Regions from separate parts of the Paenibacillus algicola genome, predicted to be linked through region 1. Evidence: riboswitches for the same ligand, from Rfam matches in the RefSeq annotation. Region 1 holds a riboswitch; the other holds the start of a gene.
The links. A riboswitch is a leader RNA that binds a small molecule or an ion and turns the genes downstream of it on or off. The one in region 1 is predicted to bind S-adenosylmethionine.
Positions count from the first base shown of each region.

Region 1 (7,986 bases):
GATTTCGCCGTCCAGATACGGCTTGTGCTGAAAGAAGTTGGCATCGATTTCTTTCTGGTCGGTCTGCTGGTTAAACTGGACATAATCCGTGAATTCGATAATTTCAAGCTGAATGCCTTCTTGCTCCAGCACCGGCTTGACGTGCTCCAGAATTTGCGAGTGAGGCTGTGGCGATGCCCCTACACGCAGAGTGACGGTTTCACTTGCAGCTCCGTCTTTAGATCCGGCATCCGAGCCGGTGCTTTCTTTTTCAGTGTCTGTCCCGCAAGCCGCAAGCACCAGAAGCATAGCCAGGGTCAAGATCATTACATTCCATTTTTTCATCTCGTTATATCCTCCAATATTTATAAATTTCACTTTTTTCTGCTTATGCCTACTTCCGGGTGTAATGCCGGACGATTCGGTCGCCTGCCATCTGCAGCAGCTGTACCAGCAGAATCATCAGCACAACCGCTACGAGCATCACTTCGGTTTCATAGCGGTTATAGCCGTATTTGATCGCGAGATCCCCCAGCCCGCCGCCGCCGACAAGACCGGACATGGCGGTATAGGACACCAGAGTCACGATCGTAATGGTCACCGCCGCGATCAGGCCTGGCCTTGCCTCCGGAAGCAGCACTCTCAGCACAACCTGCTTGGTTGAGGAGCCCATTGCCTGAGCGGCCTCAATAACGCCTTTATCCACCTCGCTCAGTGCGGTTTCTACAAGCCTTGCAAAGAAAGGCGCTGCCCCGATCACCAACGGGGGAATGGTTCCAAGCACCCCATAGGATTGACCAACAATGACTTTCGTAATCGGAATCAAGGCCACGATCAGGATAATGAATGGCACGGAGCGCAAAATATTGACCACGAAGGAGAGGACACTGTGTCCTGCTCTCGCCCATCCTGACGAGGATCTTGACCACATGTACAGCATCACACCGATCGGCAGGCCGATCAGCACCGCGAACACGGAGGAAGCTAGAAGCATTCGCAGGGTGTCCAGCGTGGCTGTCAGTACTTCTTCCCAATCCACCAGGGTAAAATCCAATCCGAGCATCAGCCTGCCACCTCCACATCAAGTCCTTCTGCCTGAAGTGCCGCAATCGTGGCAGCTACCGCCTCCGTCTGGCCTTCAAATCGAACGATCAGCTGGCCATAAGGGGTTGCCTTGATCGTTGAAATCTTGCCCTGCAGGATTGCAAAAGCGACGCCGGTTTCTTTCACGGTCTGGGATAGAGTGGACTCGTAGGTTTTTGGCCCCAGAAACGTAATTTTGACTGTCTGGCTGTGGGACCCTTGAGAAGAAGCTCGCTGCTCGTACAGCGCCTCCGGAATAAATCCTTGATCCTCCCGGATAAAATCACGGGTAACCTCGTGCTTAGGTCGAAGAAACACTTCCGTGACCGGCCCCTGCTCCACAATCCCGCCCTGATGAATAACAGCAACCCGGTCACAGATGCTTTGAATAACATGCATTTCATGAGTAATGAGAACAATCGTGAGCTGAAAGCGCTCGTTGATGTCCAGCAGCAGCTTCAGGATGGAATCCGTCGTCTGCGGATCCAGTGCCGAAGTGGCCTCGTCACATAGCAGCACCTCAGGATCACTGGCCAGTGCTCGGGCGATGCCAACCCTCTGCTTCTGTCCCCCGGACAGCTGTGCGGGATATTTATTGCGGTGCGCCTCCAGACCGACAAGCGTCAGCAGCTCACTGACCTTCCGTTCAATTTCCGCCTTGGGCGTCTTGATCAGCCGAAGCGGAAACGCAATATTGTCATACACCGTCGCTGAGGAGAGCAGATTGAAATGCTGAAAGATCATTCCGATTCGGCGGCGCTCCTCCTGCAGCTGTTTTTTGCCGAGAGCTGTTAATTCGACACCGCCCACCCAGACCTCTCCCGAGGTCGGACGCTCCAGCAGATTCACGCAGCGAATCAAGGTGCTTTTCCCAGCTCCGGAATGCCCGATCACTCCAAAAATCTCGCCTTTCTGTATAGATAAATCAAGGCCTGACAAAGCGGTTGTCAACGCACCCGGTTTACCGTAATGCTTCGTAAGCTGCTTCAGCTCAATCACAGGCTGTACACTCCTTCCCTTCACTTCATTTTAACCAAAAAAAAAGAGAGCCCTATGGATTCCTCAGATGCAGAATCAAAAAAGGGCTCTCTTCGCTAACGAAAGAAAGATGCCTTGTCTCATCTGCCAAGACTGCGCTGTCGCTCAGTCTTGAAGGAATTAGCACCATGACACCTCTGATTCCCGCGGTATGCTGACCGTGACTCAGAAGTCGGTTGCCGGGCTTCATCGGGCCTGTCCCTCCGCCTCTCTCGATAAGAAAACATCGATATGAAATTATAATTTGACCGTTTTCAGAAACTATTCATGAATGCAATAGTTAGTATATGCCGTTTTCATTCTAAAGTCAAAAGGAATTTTAAGGAAAGTTAAACCCGCTTTACGCCTTCATTCCTCTTTCAGACCAGAGCTTATTGGTGTAGTGATAGGACGCAGCCAGTGTCTTGCACACCATATCCAGCCCCTGTTTCAGATCATCCAGATGCTGATCCAGATCCTCCAGCTCCACCTTGTCGTTGAGACCCTTATGGCGCTGCCACAGATCATCCTGCATTTCCGAATTCATGTAATGCACCTCGGCGTTACGGCGTTTGCGAAGCACGGACATCGGATTGCGATAGCTGTCCTTGATGGCTTCCAGCTCTCGGGATAAATCCTCATGGGTTTTCAAATATTTAAACTGCCGCAGCACCGTAAAATAACTGAAATGCGCCTTAACCTTAGACGTATTGAGATCATAAAGGTCATTCAGCACGGTTCCGAGCTTGTCGAGAATGGAGAAGACCCGGATAAATGCATTTTTGTAAAAGTAAACGTAACGGCCGTACTCTCCCTGCTCCTGAATGGACAGCTCATCGACATATCCTGCCTTAACCGATTTACGAAAATGTCCTGCTGCAAAGCAGCTTTGCTCCAGCTCATCCAGGGACACAATCAAGCCGCGCGTCCAAATCTCCAGCTTGCGGAAATCATGCGTGGGGTCTTGGTTCTTGTCAATTTCCTTCTGCAGAAGCTGTGTGGTTGTTACCATGGTTTCTATCGCATCTTCCATGAGCCCGTGATTAAGTCTAGGCTCCTCCCCAAGCAGTATTCGAAGCATGGCGTAACCTCCCTACGTTCAAGTTCAAGTTCATATAAGACGCGGCAGCTGGCGTATCGAGCGATGTTTTATTAAATATAAACAGATCTCTGGAGGAACTAAACCACTGCAGAGAGGATATGGAGCCCCACCTTTAAAATGTCCTTAAGGGGTCCCTGTTCATTCGTAAGGTGAACAAGCAAGCCCCCGAGGAGCTCGAGGACTTGTCGTATTGATTATTGGGTACCGTGCATGTGTTCTACATCTTATGAGGCTGCCGTTGCAAGCTGTTGATCTGCCTTCTGGGCAGGACGTGACCGGCTCAGCTGCCACACCCGGACACTAAGGTAGGCCAGAACCCCGAAGAGCGCTGAGATGAGCAAGGTATGACCCAAAGCGGCAAAAATGTACAGCTCCTCATTCTGCATCGTAGACATCAGCACTCCGCCGCTCAGCACCTGTAGCAGGCACAGCACTAAGGCCGCAACGCCCAGCATTTGAATTTCTTTATTATTGCGGTGACGCCAAAAAGCGAAATGCGCCATCACTGCAATGGTCAGCAGCAGCAATGCCGCCGCTACGCGGTGCATAAAGGCAATGCCAACGCCGCCTGAAAGCTCCGGGATAAGCTCTCCGTTACACAGCGGCCACCCGGAGCAGCCTTCCCTGGATTCCGTATGGCTTACAAATGCCCCTATGTACACTACCACGTAGGAGTACACTGCAGTTGCCCATACCAGATTCCGAAACCTCTTGCTGACCTGCGGCAATGGCTCGGAATCTTTCGTATCACCTTCATGCTCCAGCCGCCGCATAGCCAAGGCCAGCATCACCGAGCTTGCGAACGCAATGAGAGAAAACCCGAAATGCAGTGCCATCACAGCCGCTGATTGCGGAGACATTACGGCCATTGCGCCCATAATAGCCTGCAGGATGACAAAGACGGAGGTTAGCCCCACGTACGCCAGCAGATCCCGGCGATGCCGCTTGTAGCGAACGAAGGCAAGCAGAGAAGCCAGCGCTGACAAGCCAGCCAGTCCACTAATCAGGCGGTGCGAGTATTCAATCATAGAAGCCAGGGTGTAAGCGGGAACAAATTTCCCATTGCATAACGGCCATTCCTGCCCACAGCCCAAGCCTGAGTCTGTCTTCGTGACCACCATTCCGCCAAAGGTCGCCAGAAACATAACGAGGCACGTTATATAACTGAGCCATTTCAACTGTTTATTATTCAAAATTATTCACCTGCTGCCTTATATTTCGTATTCTGAGCATGAAGTTTCCCCACGCCATCTATATTATAGCGGATCATGGCGCTGGGGTCATGGCTTGTTTGTGACAAAATGTTCAAAAATAAAGCACTATCTCCTCTTTACAAGGAAATAGTGCTCTATTCGTATCTCATTTACTTGTGGATCGTGTTGTATACCTCCAGGGCGCGCTGCAGGAAGGCTTCAATCTCTTCACGGGACTTGCGGAGCTTGTTCACGAACCGAACCAGTTCACGGCCATCCGTGTAAGCCACAAAGCTCGGGATGCCCAGGATATTCTGCTCCTGACTGACATCCCCCACCTGATCCACATCAACCTCTACCAGTGTCAGGCGGTCGCTGTATTGGGCTTCCAGGTCCGGCATGAAGGGATCGATAAATTTGCAGTCACCGCACCAGTCTGCCTTGAAAACAGCAATGGTCAGTCTTGGGGGCTGGATCGCAACTTGAAACTCAGCTTTTGACGTGATTTTTTCCATAGGTAACTCCCCTTTTCCTGTGAATTCCTCTCTCCACAATAGTGAAGCAAATGTCAGAGTGGAAGTCAAATTTTGCGAGCATACTACATGGGTACTCAAGAACACTGCGAAAGAAGGTCATGGTATGCCACAGCAGCGGAGACAGCGGACAGGCTCCCTTTGGTCGATGCTGAGCGCCCTGCCTCATGCCGCTTCCGAGGCTGTCAGCGGCTTAGCCGCATCCTGGCACAACTCCGGCGAGCTTCGCAGGAGCAAGCTTCCTCTGGATTGGAACGAGGGAAGCGTCAGGAGCATCCTGTGTATTCTCGACCGCACGGCTGAGGGCTGCCGGAGGGAACGCGACGCCCGTCATTCAAGGTTTCAGGCCGGAGTCGATGCTCCGCTGCCGGGCAGCAAAGCAGAGGACCTCGTTACGGCGGATCATCTGCTCATTCAGCGGATTCAGGAGATGACTGCCGATCGGAACCGAAGCAATGTAACACGCACGCAGGCTTATCTAGAGATCTATCTGGAATTTCCGGAGCTGCACTGGGCTCTGCTGGCCCATCTGGTTTCAAGAAATGCCGGCTGGAATATGACGGATCTGAAGGGCGGGCTCATGTCTGATTTGACCGATGCCGCGTTCAAGCTGAACATGTACCGATTTCTGGAGCGGTGCAACGCGCTTATTTTTCAAGATGCCTATCCGCAGCTGCTGTTGTATAAATATAGCCGTGAACAGAAGCGGAGCTGCTTTCACCTGCTGCCCTGGTTTCATGTTTCGGCCTTCATGACGCCGTTTTGGGAACGGTTCTGGATCGAACGCAGCAGCGGAGTGCTCAGTGTTGCCCTGATCATCAATGAGCAGAACTACATCGAAGGACGGGTGGTCTCCCATCCTTTTTACCGTGAGCAGGTACTTCAGCATCCCTACCTCAAAATTCATGAGTGGACCCGCCTGAATCAGATTCTGTTTCCACTGGGAGACAGTCGCTGCCGCCATGAGCTGTACAAAGAGTCCATTCTTCCCCTGCGCCCTTTAATCGGCCTGACCGTGCAGCATTTTGCCGACCCGTCCTCGCGGATCAAGATCGGCAAATCTCTATACGGCATGCTGTTCGGATATAAGCGTGTGCTGGAAGGTGCCTTGCATTTCGTCAACTGCACCCCGCACCTGGGTTCTAGGGAAGAGTATTGGCCTGCTCTATTCACATATCAGGCTGAGGGCTCCATGGATGCCCCTGATGAAAGCCAGGCTCTGCTCCAGTCCGAGTGGCTGCCGGACGGGCAGCGGCTCTACAGCCCGCGGCTGCTTCAGGTGTGGGAAGACCTGGAGTACGAAAGCATTCCCCGTTATGACTGGTATCAGCAGCCGGATATGCTGCGTCATGTCAGCAAGCCGTCACTGCCCTATTTTGTAGATATGACCCACCGCCACCGTTCTTCGCTGGAGCGGACCTCCATGGCCCATGACGCTGGCCGGTGGCTGAAAGGTCCAAATACCTGATCAGCCTTTCTGGCGGAATGCAGAAGGCGCAAGCCGCATCAACGGACGCAGTACTTTTTGAAGCACGCGTGGATACCCCTTGAGCTCAGCCTGCCGCACAACCCCGAGAATGATCAAGAGCAGCAGGTACAGTGCACCTACCACGATGCCAACAATTGCGCACACAATCAAAAAGGCCAAGCGGTCAGGCATCACATTCACCAGCTGGCGGCTAAACCCTTCCGTACCGTAGCCGGCGCCAAAAGCGATCAGCACAGTCATGCCAAAGGCGATCCAGCGGGTGCCGAGAATGGAGAATGAGACAATGCTCTTGATGGTACGCACATTCAGAATCGTGATCACCAAGAAGCAGAGCGCCGTAGCTGCAATGATGCCGTAAATACCGAGCAGCGGCGATAACAGATAGCTGCCGGCCAGCTTTACCAGCAGGCCGACGATGACGTGCTTGACTGTGATTTTTGCTTTGCCGGTTCCCAGCAGAATGGAGCCCGAGGTAACCATCGTAATCTGAAAAATCGTAGTCAGCGTAAGCATCATAATAATACCGGTGCCCTCGATGGAGCTAAACAGCAATCCATTCAGGGAATAAGCGGCGGCGGCAAGAACCAGCACGACCGGCATTCCGGACAGAATCGCTACCCGCAGCGCCAGCGTAACCTGATGCTGCAGATGCTGCTCGTCTTTTCGGGCATAGGCAGCCGAAATAATCGGAATCAGTGATTGCGCCAGCGCGACTGCCAGGATGGGCGGGATTCCGGCAATGCTTTGAGCCCGCGTGCCTAGCACGGCCAGGGCTGCTGTAGCTTCCTCCGGGCCAATGACTCCGTTTAGCAGCGGCTTGACCAGTGAGGTATCGAGAAAGTTCACCGAGGGCACCGTCACGGAGGACAGCACAATCGGAATGGAAAGCGTAAATATCGCTTTATAGATCGTTCCCAGCGGAATGGTGGTGTCTGCGGCCAGCTCATGATTCAGCTTATCCTGACGGCGCAGCCGCAGAGCAAAGGCCAGCATGACGGCAAAGGCTGCCAGGCTGCCGAGCACGCCGCCAAAGGTAGCACCCGCGGCAGCAAGCGGATCATTATAGCCAAAGTGAATCAATATGTATGCGAGTCCGATGCCCGTCACCACTCTGGCGATCTGCTCTACAATTTGCGAAATTCCACCGGGCGTCATAAAGTTGCGGCCCTGAAAATACCCCCGCATCATCGCAATCGTCGGAAACAGCAGCAATGCCGGAGCAAGTGCCTGGATCGCTGCAGTTGCCTCCGGCAGCTTCGTCAGTCGGGCGTAATATGGCGCGAAGAAAAAGAGCAGCAGCGTAATGACGACCCCGACCCCGGCGGAGAAATACAGTGCAGCCTGATAGACCCGCTTGGCTTCTGCCGGGCGGTTCATCGCGTAGCGTTCGGATACCATCTTGCTCAGCGTGCTCGGCACGCCGGCGGTCGCTAAAGCGAGCAGAATCAAATAAATGTTGTTCGCACTTGCAAATGCAGATTGGCCGATATCATCCAGCAGGTGCTCCAGCGGAATCCGCTGCGCGATGCCGAGCACCCTTGCCACCAAGGCAGCCGCTGCCAGAATAATCGTCCCTTTAATAAAGCTGTC
Region 1 covers NZ_CP040396.1:3,626,876-3,634,861, forward strand. Annotated here, with positions in the region: gene E6C60_RS17000 (MetQ/NlpA family ABC transporter substrate-binding protein) at 1-324, opposite strand, end outside; gene E6C60_RS17005 (methionine ABC transporter permease) at 374-1,042, opposite strand; gene E6C60_RS17010 (methionine ABC transporter ATP-binding protein) at 1,042-2,061, opposite strand; SAM riboswitch class I at 2,178-2,322, opposite strand; gene E6C60_RS17015 (Cthe_2314 family HEPN domain-containing protein) at 2,441-3,160, opposite strand; gene E6C60_RS17020 (COX15/CtaA family protein) at 3,406-4,374, opposite strand; gene E6C60_RS17025 (thioredoxin family protein) at 4,545-4,889, opposite strand; gene E6C60_RS17030 (DUF2515 family protein) at 5,014-6,375, shown strand; gene E6C60_RS17035 (putative polysaccharide biosynthesis protein) at 6,376-7,986, opposite strand, start outside.

Region 2 (7,986 bases), 310 kb from region 1:
AAAGCTGCGCATATCGTCGGCCTCTTCCCGCTCCAGCCGGAAGGTGCGCTCCAGTAAGCCTTCTTCCTCCAGATCATCATCGGCCAGGATCGCCGAGCGTCCGAACTGCAAATCGGTCACGAGCTTCTTGCCGTAAAAACGATCTGTGGAGGTCACTGCGAGATCGAAGCGCTTCAGGGACGGTCCAATAAAGGTAACGAACCGTGTAGAGGTTGATTCCGTGCTGTCGGATAAATAGTCAAGCTGCTCTTTGTCTTGATCCATGAGTAGAAATGCTCCTTTTCTGCGTGCTCTGAATACGAAACATTATAACGCAAAATTAAGATGGGACAAAACAAAGCTTCAAAATAATAGGGATTGACCTTGTTACAAATCCTGGATAATATATAGAGTAACAGTATAACGGACGTAAGTATTAAAGGGAAGCACCTTTCATTCGCTGCGAAAGCGAGATGGAGGGTGCTTTTTTTTTTGCGTGTGCGTGTGCTGAAATATTTAGGAATAAGGGAGGAAGAGGTATGGATATCGTGTTTATGAACCAGATGAGCCGCCCGGGGTCGGGTGGACACGAAACAGCGCAGCTATGGATTGGTGAGGAGGAAGGCAGCTGGTACCTGGGCTGGCGCGGATCGGAAGGGGAGGGAGAAGGCGGCGATGAAGCCTGGTATGAGGGAGGGTCCTGGCAGGAGCTGCTCTGTGTGTACCGCCATGGACTCGCGCAGAAGCTTGCACTAGGCTATCGGCCGGTCATTGCCGGTGTCTTCCATGAGCCGGAGGAGAGCGGGAGCAGCAACCGGCACGCATTGCGCCTGCAATGCTACAGCGAGCGCTGCGGCAGTGAAGAGCTGTACAGTGAGCTGTGCGCCTGGCGAAGAAGAAAGGCGGCGGCAGGCAGAAAGGCACCCTACTTCATCGCGAGTAACCGGGTGCTGCGAATGATCAGCGCCTTCATTCCGAAGACGCAGGAGGAGCTGCTGCAGCTGCCGGGCATCGGCAGCACCAAGGCGCAGGAGCACGGGGAGGATTGGCTTGAAATGACATCCCGTGTGGAGAGGGTGCATGGCTTTCCCTTAAACTGGGTTGAGGCTGCTCTGGAGGAGGATGAGTTCATGTCCTGGTTATATACGCAGAAGGAGCAGAAATACAAGCTGGAGCTGGAGAAATATCGGACCAACCGGCAGCTGCTGGAAGGCATTGCGCGGAGCCTGAATATGGAGGCACTGAGCGAGGTCACCGGAATGTCCCGGCGCGCGGTCATTGAGGCTGTGGAAGCGCTGGAGAAGGCAGGATATAATACGGAGCCGTTGATCTCTGCCGAGCTTGCCGTCATGCCGGAAGAGGAGCAGGACCATGTATGGAAGGCGCTGGAGGAGCTTGGGGACACCTTTTTAAAGCCGATTTTGCAGCGTGTTTACGGGGAAGAGGAGAGAGAAGGGCTGTCCCAGGAGCAGCTGTACGAACGGCTGCGGCTCATACGAATCCGGTACCGGCGGGAAGCGGAGTCACATGGCCGGCGGGCCGTGTAGGCAGAGCGCTTCATTTGAAAGAGGCTGTCCCAAAAGTAAATCTTGTTTAACGAGGCAGCTCAATTGAAGGAAATATGAAGCAAAAAATAAAGATTTGTACAAATGAAGCCGCTCCTTATTAGATGGTTGTTAGACACTTCCATTCTGCCAAAGGGCGGTTTCTTTGTGTTACCTGTTTTCTGGGGACAACAGCGATCGGAAGCCCCCTCTTTCTGCAGCGACCACGCCTTCGCTGGCGGATACACCATCTTTTGCGTTAACCTTATTTTACATCAAAAAAAGGTATTGCTCCCTTAATTATTTCGGGTGCAGTACCTTCTTCGATTCAGTCAGGACTTTTTCAGTAGCCTCCGCAAGACCCTGGATCTTTTGGGACAGCCTCTCTTGTAACTAAAGCCATTCTTTTTTGCGGAACAAATAATACATTCCGAAGCCCACGGCAACCATGACCGCCAGTACAATGAAATATGAATATTTCCAGTGCAGCTCCGGCATGAAATCAAAATTCATGCCATAGATGCCAGTAATGACAGTCAGCGGCATAAAGATGGTCGTGATTACGGTAAAAATGCTCATCGTTTCGTTAGCGCGGATCGCGATACTGGACTGGTAGGCCTCCCGCAGGTTGCCCATCAAATCGCGGTACGTTTCGAAGATTTCCGAGATCTTGACCGCATTCTCGTACGTGTCGCTGAAATACTTTTGAAGCTGATCGTCAATCAATCGCAGATCCTTCTTATTTAAGGTATGGATCACATCCCTCTGCGGCCCGAGAACACGCTTCAGCCACAGAATTTCACTGCGCAGCCCGACAATCTCGTTGAGATGCGACTTCTTGGTATGCATTAGAATATCCTCTTCCAGCTGCTCGATCCGCACCTCGATCCGGTCGCCCACCGTGAAGTAATTATCGGTGACGAGATCGATCAGAACATACAGGAACCGGTCCGGGGAGTTCACTTCCTCTTCCCACAGCAGAGGCTTGATGGCACGGAGCTCATGAATCTTCTGGCGGGTCACTGTAATAATAAAATGCCGTCCGAGAAAAATATTCAGCGCCCGCAGAAAGATCTCTTCATCATCAAATCGGATGCTGTTCACAACGATAAAATAATGGCTCTCATAAATTTCAATCTTGGGACGCTGCTCCTCTTCCGTCAAGCAGTCCTCTACCGCCAAATCATGCAGAGAGAATAAGGGCTGAAGCGCAGCCAGATCCTCCAGATCCGCATCTATCCAGTAGAAGCCCTCGGCTGGCGGAGTGAGGGTCGTTTCAAGGTCATCCACCGAAGTAAAAACGCCGGCGTTTACCAGTCGGATCTTCATCTGATATCCTCCTTTTCACAGAACACGTGGATACGGTCGTTGAATAAGGCACAGGTATCAGCAGCCAGCCTGAATGGGTTCATTATATTTATGTAATCACCATAAAAATAACGTCGCCGCAGGCCGGGAAGCTGATGGGTCTCCTATGCGATTGTATGTCACGGAGTACAAGCCTCTGGCCCGGGTCACCGTCCATTTTTATGTCACCTCTTTCCCTGCAAACGATTAGCACTCGTCTAGTATAACGCCGGGTTAGGGACCTTTCAAGGCTGAATTCCGCGCATTCAAGGCCCTCATCTCACCGTATGAAGGAAAAGAGAAACAGGTTCTTCAAAATGCGCCTTAAACCGTCTTGACGGGAAAAAAAGAATGTTTTAAAGTAATGTCAGAAGTGATTCGTGTCAGTCATTATTAAAATTTCATATCGTTGTCAATCTTATCAAGAGCAGGTGGAGGGACTAGCCCGATGAAACCCGGCAACCGGCAGCAATATCGCACGGTGCTAATTCTTGCAGGATGAAGTGAATGCCGGGACAGGCATTTACGGCACCCTGACAGATGAGAGAGAATCATAATCTACGTTTACGTACATATGACCTTTCTCAGTTATAGAGAAGGGTCATTTTTTTGATGGAATCCAAGAAGGAGGAACACTTTATGCCCATTAAAATTCCGGATACCCTGCCAGCTAAGGAAGTGCTTGCAGGGGAGAATGTTTTCACTATGGATGAGAGTCATGCCTTTCAACAGGATATCCGTCCGCTGCGGATTGCAATCCTGAATCTGATGCCGAACAAGGAAACGACGGAAACCCAGCTGCTGCGCCTGATCGGGAACTCCCCGCTGCAGGTCGATGTCGTACTGCTGCATCCGAGCTCACATACATCCAAGAACACGTCGGCAGAGCATTTGGAGGCGTTCTACAAAACCTTCGAGGAAGTGAAGCACCGCCGGTTCGACGGAATGATTATTACAGGTGCTCCGGTGGAGCAGCTGGATTTTGAGGACGTGAATTATTGGGATGAGCTGAGGGAGATTATGGAGTGGACCAAGGATAATGTGACCTCGACGCTCCATATTTGCTGGGCTTCCCAGGCGGGACTGTACTATCACTATGACGTGCCGAAGTACACACTGCCTGACAAATGCTTCGGGGTGTTCCCGCATACGACCAGTGACCCCACGGTGCCTTTGCTGCGCGGCTTTGACGAGATGTTTCATGCTCCGCATTCCCGCCATACGGAGGTGCGCCGGGAGGATATTGAGCAGCACGGGGATCTTCAAATTCTGTCCGAGTCCGAGGAGGCGGGCATTTATCTTGTGTCTTCCCGCGATGGCCGCCAGATCTTCGTTACCGGTCATTCCGAATATGACGCGGATACGCTGCGGTGGGAATATGAACGAGATGCCGCCAAGGGCCAGGAGGTCGAGCTTCCGAAGCATTATTATCCTTCAGATGATCCTTCGCGCAAGCCGCCGGCAATCTGGCGGGCCCATGCCAACTTATTGTTCTCGAACTGGCTGAATTACTATGTCTATCAAGCGACGCCGTATGACATCGGTCCGCAAAACTAAAATATCATGTCAAGGATAGGTATCTGGAGAGGAGTATACCAAGCGTGGACAAAAACCAGTTGAACATAGAAAGCCGCCTGGCACAGATTGGGTCGGTGGAGGAGCCGGTTACCGGCGCGATCAATTTTCCAATATACCAGGCTACGGCGTTCCGCCATCCAAGGCTTGGCCAGAGCACGGGCTTTGATTACATCCGCACCAAAAATCCGACCCGGCAGGTGCTGGAGGAGGCTTGTGCAGGACTTGAGTCCGGCGATGCCGGCTTCGCCTGCAGCTCCGGTATGGCTGCCCTGCAAACGGTGTTTGCCCTGTTTAGCCAGGGGGACCATCTAATCGTCTCGCTGGACCTTTACGGCGGGACTTATCGGCTACTGGAGGCGATCCTGTCCCGTTTTGGCGTCAGCGCAAGCTACGTGGATACCAACGACCTGGACGCACTGGAAAGCTGCCGGAAGCCGAGCACGAAGGCGGTGTTTATCGAGACACCGACGAATCCGCTTATGATGATTACTGATATTCAAGCCGTCAGCCATTGGGCGCACCGGCACGGCCTGCTGTCCATCGTTGACAATACGCTGCTGACACCGTTCTTTCAGCGCCCGATCGAGCTGGGGGCAGATGTCGTTGTGCACAGTGCGACGAAATATCTGGGCGGACATAATGATGTGCTGGCGGGTCTGATCGTAACGAAAGGTAAAGAGCTGTCGGACAAAATGGCCTTTCTTCACAATTCCATCGGCGCCGTGCTAAGTCCGTCCGATTCGTACCAGCTGATGCGTGGCATGAAGACCCTTGCGCTGCGGATGGAGCGCCATGAGCAGAATGCGCTGGCTGTAGCCAACTTCCTCAGCAGCCATGAGGCTGTGGAGCAGGTGTTCTATCCCGGCCTGCCGGATCACCCTGGCTATGACATTCAATGCAAGCAGTCCAGCGGAAATACAGGCATTCTGTCCTTTAAGGTGAAGGATGCGCGCTATGTAGAGCCAATTCTCCGCCATATTTCTTTGATTGCCTTTGCCGAAAGTTTGGGGGGCGTAGAGTCTCTTATGACGTATCCTGCGGTGCAGACCCATGCCGATATTCCTCTTGAAATCCGTGAGGCGGTCGGTGTTGATGAACGCCTGCTGCGCTTCTCGGTCGGGATTGAGCATGAGCAGGACCTTATTCAGGATCTGGGCCAGGCGCTTGCCAAAGCGGCGGCTGAGGTTGAAGGAGGGACGCGGTCATGAGCGGGGAGCATTCGAACCGGGAAGGGCATCGGAACGCAGCCGGCCCCAACGAGCTGAAATTTGAAACCCGGCTTCTGCATTTCGGGCAGGAAATCGACGAGGCCACTGGAGCGTCAAGTGTTCCGCTGTATCAGGCCTCGACCTTTCACCATCATGATATCCACAGCCCGCCGCTCCATGATTACAGTCGTTCCGGCAATCCAACCCGCCAAGTGCTGGAGGATTACATTGCTCAGCTGGAAAGAGGCGCTTGCGGCTTCGCATACGCATCAGGCATGGCTGCCATTTCAAGCACCTTGATGCTGCTCTCCTCCGGTGATCATGTGATCGTCACAGAGGATGTATATGGAGGCACATACCGGCTGCTGACGAGCATTCTGAGCCGGCTGGGCATTGAGTGTACCTTCGTCGATATGACGAATCTGGATCAGGTTAAGGAGGCCCTAAGAAGCACCACGAAGGCTGTATACATGGAGACTCCGTCCAACCCTACCCTCAAAATTACCGATATCGAAGCGGTCAGCTGCTGGGCGAGGGAAGAGGGGCTGCTTACAATACTGGACAATACCTTTATGACGCCGCTTTACCAGCGGCCGATTGAGTTTGGTGTTGATATTGTGCTTCACAGCGCCACCAAGTTTCTGTCAGGACACAGTGATGTGCTGGCAGGTCTTGCGGTGGCCCGGACAGAGGAGCTGGGACAACGCCTCAAGCAGCTGCAAAACGGACTGGGCACCGTGCTGGGCGTGCAGGATTCCTGGCTTCTGATGCGCGGCATGAAGACCCTGGGCGCCCGGATGGCGCACAGTGAGCAGAGTGCAGCGAAGCTGGCAGCCTGGCTGAGCGGGCGCAGCGATATACAAGCTGTCCATTATCCCGGGCTTTTTCACCATCCCGGCCGGGAGATTCATGAGAAGCAGAGCAGCGGCTATGGCGCGGTCGTCTCCTTTGATGTTGGCTCTGGCCAGCGCGCCAAGGAGGTGCTGAATGCGGTGAAGCTGCCGCTGGTTGCGGTGAGCCTGGGCGCGGTCGAGAGCATCCTTTCGTACCCGGCCATGATGTCTCACGCCGCGATGGGGGAGCAGGTGCGTCATGAACGGGGCATTACAGACGGCTTGCTCCGCTTCTCCGTAGGACTGGAGGATATTGATGATTTGATCTCCGATTTAAGCCAGGCGCTGGAGGCAAGCATCTAAAGCTGTAACATAAACGACATCCCTGAAAGCGAAGGGATGTCGTTTTTGCGGTCCTGATGTGATACGATGGGAAGGAAGACATGTATACACCGTAAATGAGGAAAGGCCTTCTCGTCGAAGGAGTAAAGGAGGATTTACATATGGGCACAATTGACCGTATTTTAGACAAAGCGCTCCGGGGCGAGCGATTGCAGGTGGAGGATACCACACGGCTGTTTGAAAGTGATGAGCTGGAGAAGATCGGCCACGCCGCCGATATTATGACCAAGCGCAAGCATCCGGATCCCGTGACGACCTTCGTCATCGGCCGGAATGTTAATTATACGAACGTATGTGATGTGTACTGCCGTTTCTGTGCATTTTATCGCAGACCGGGCCATGAAGAGGGCTATGTGCTGTCGGACGAAACGATTCTGCAAAAAATCCAGGAAACCGAGGATGTCAATGGCACCGAAATCCTGATGCAAGGCGGAACAAATCCAAACCTGCCGTTCAGCTATTACACAGATCTGCTCCGCAAAATTAAAGGGCGGTTTCCCAATATTACCATGCACTCCTTCTCCCCAGCAGAAATTATGAAAATGGTCGAGGTATCAGGCCTTCCGCTGCACGAGGTTGTACGGGAGCTGCGTGATGCGGGACTGGATTCCCTGCCGGGCGGCGGCGCAGAAATTCTGGATGACCGGATTCGCTCCAAGGTGAGCAGGCTGAAGGGAAGCTGGCGTCAATGGATGGACGTTATGCAGACAGCGCATCAGCTTGGCATGAATACGACGGCGACCATGGTTATCGGATTGGGCGAGACGATGGAGGAGCGGGCTCTGCATCTGCACCGGATACGGGATGCGCAGGACGAGTGCATTCAGAACGGCTGGAATTCCAAGGGCTTCCTGGCCTTTATTCCATTTACGTTCCAGCCTGACAATACGAACCTGAAGCGCGAGCGCGAAACGCCGGAGGCGTACCTCAAGAGCGTAGCCGTCGGCCGGCTGGCGATTGATAATGTGCCGAACCTGCAGTCCTCCTGGGTCACGATGGGGCCAGAAGTCGGCAAGCTGTCGCTCTCCTACGGCTGCAATGATTTCGGCAGCACCATGATGGAGGAGAATGTAGTGTCAGCAGCAGGGGCTGTAC
Region 2 covers NZ_CP040396.1:3,317,652-3,325,637, reverse strand. Annotated here, with positions in the region: gene E6C60_RS15625 (DUF3055 domain-containing protein) at 1-264, opposite strand, end outside; gene E6C60_RS15620 (HRDC domain-containing protein) at 519-1,526, shown strand; gene corA (magnesium/cobalt transporter CorA) at 1,917-2,852, opposite strand; SAM riboswitch class I at 3,286-3,417, shown strand; gene metA (homoserine O-acetyltransferase MetA) at 3,510-4,427, shown strand; gene E6C60_RS15605 (PLP-dependent transferase) at 4,472-5,656, shown strand; gene E6C60_RS15600 (aminotransferase class I/II-fold pyridoxal phosphate-dependent enzyme) at 5,653-6,852, shown strand; gene mqnC (cyclic dehypoxanthinyl futalosine synthase) at 6,993-7,986, shown strand, end outside.
Region 2: another riboswitch for S-adenosylmethionine. It lies ahead of metA (homoserine O-acetyltransferase MetA); the one in region 1 lies ahead of E6C60_RS17010 (methionine ABC transporter ATP-binding protein).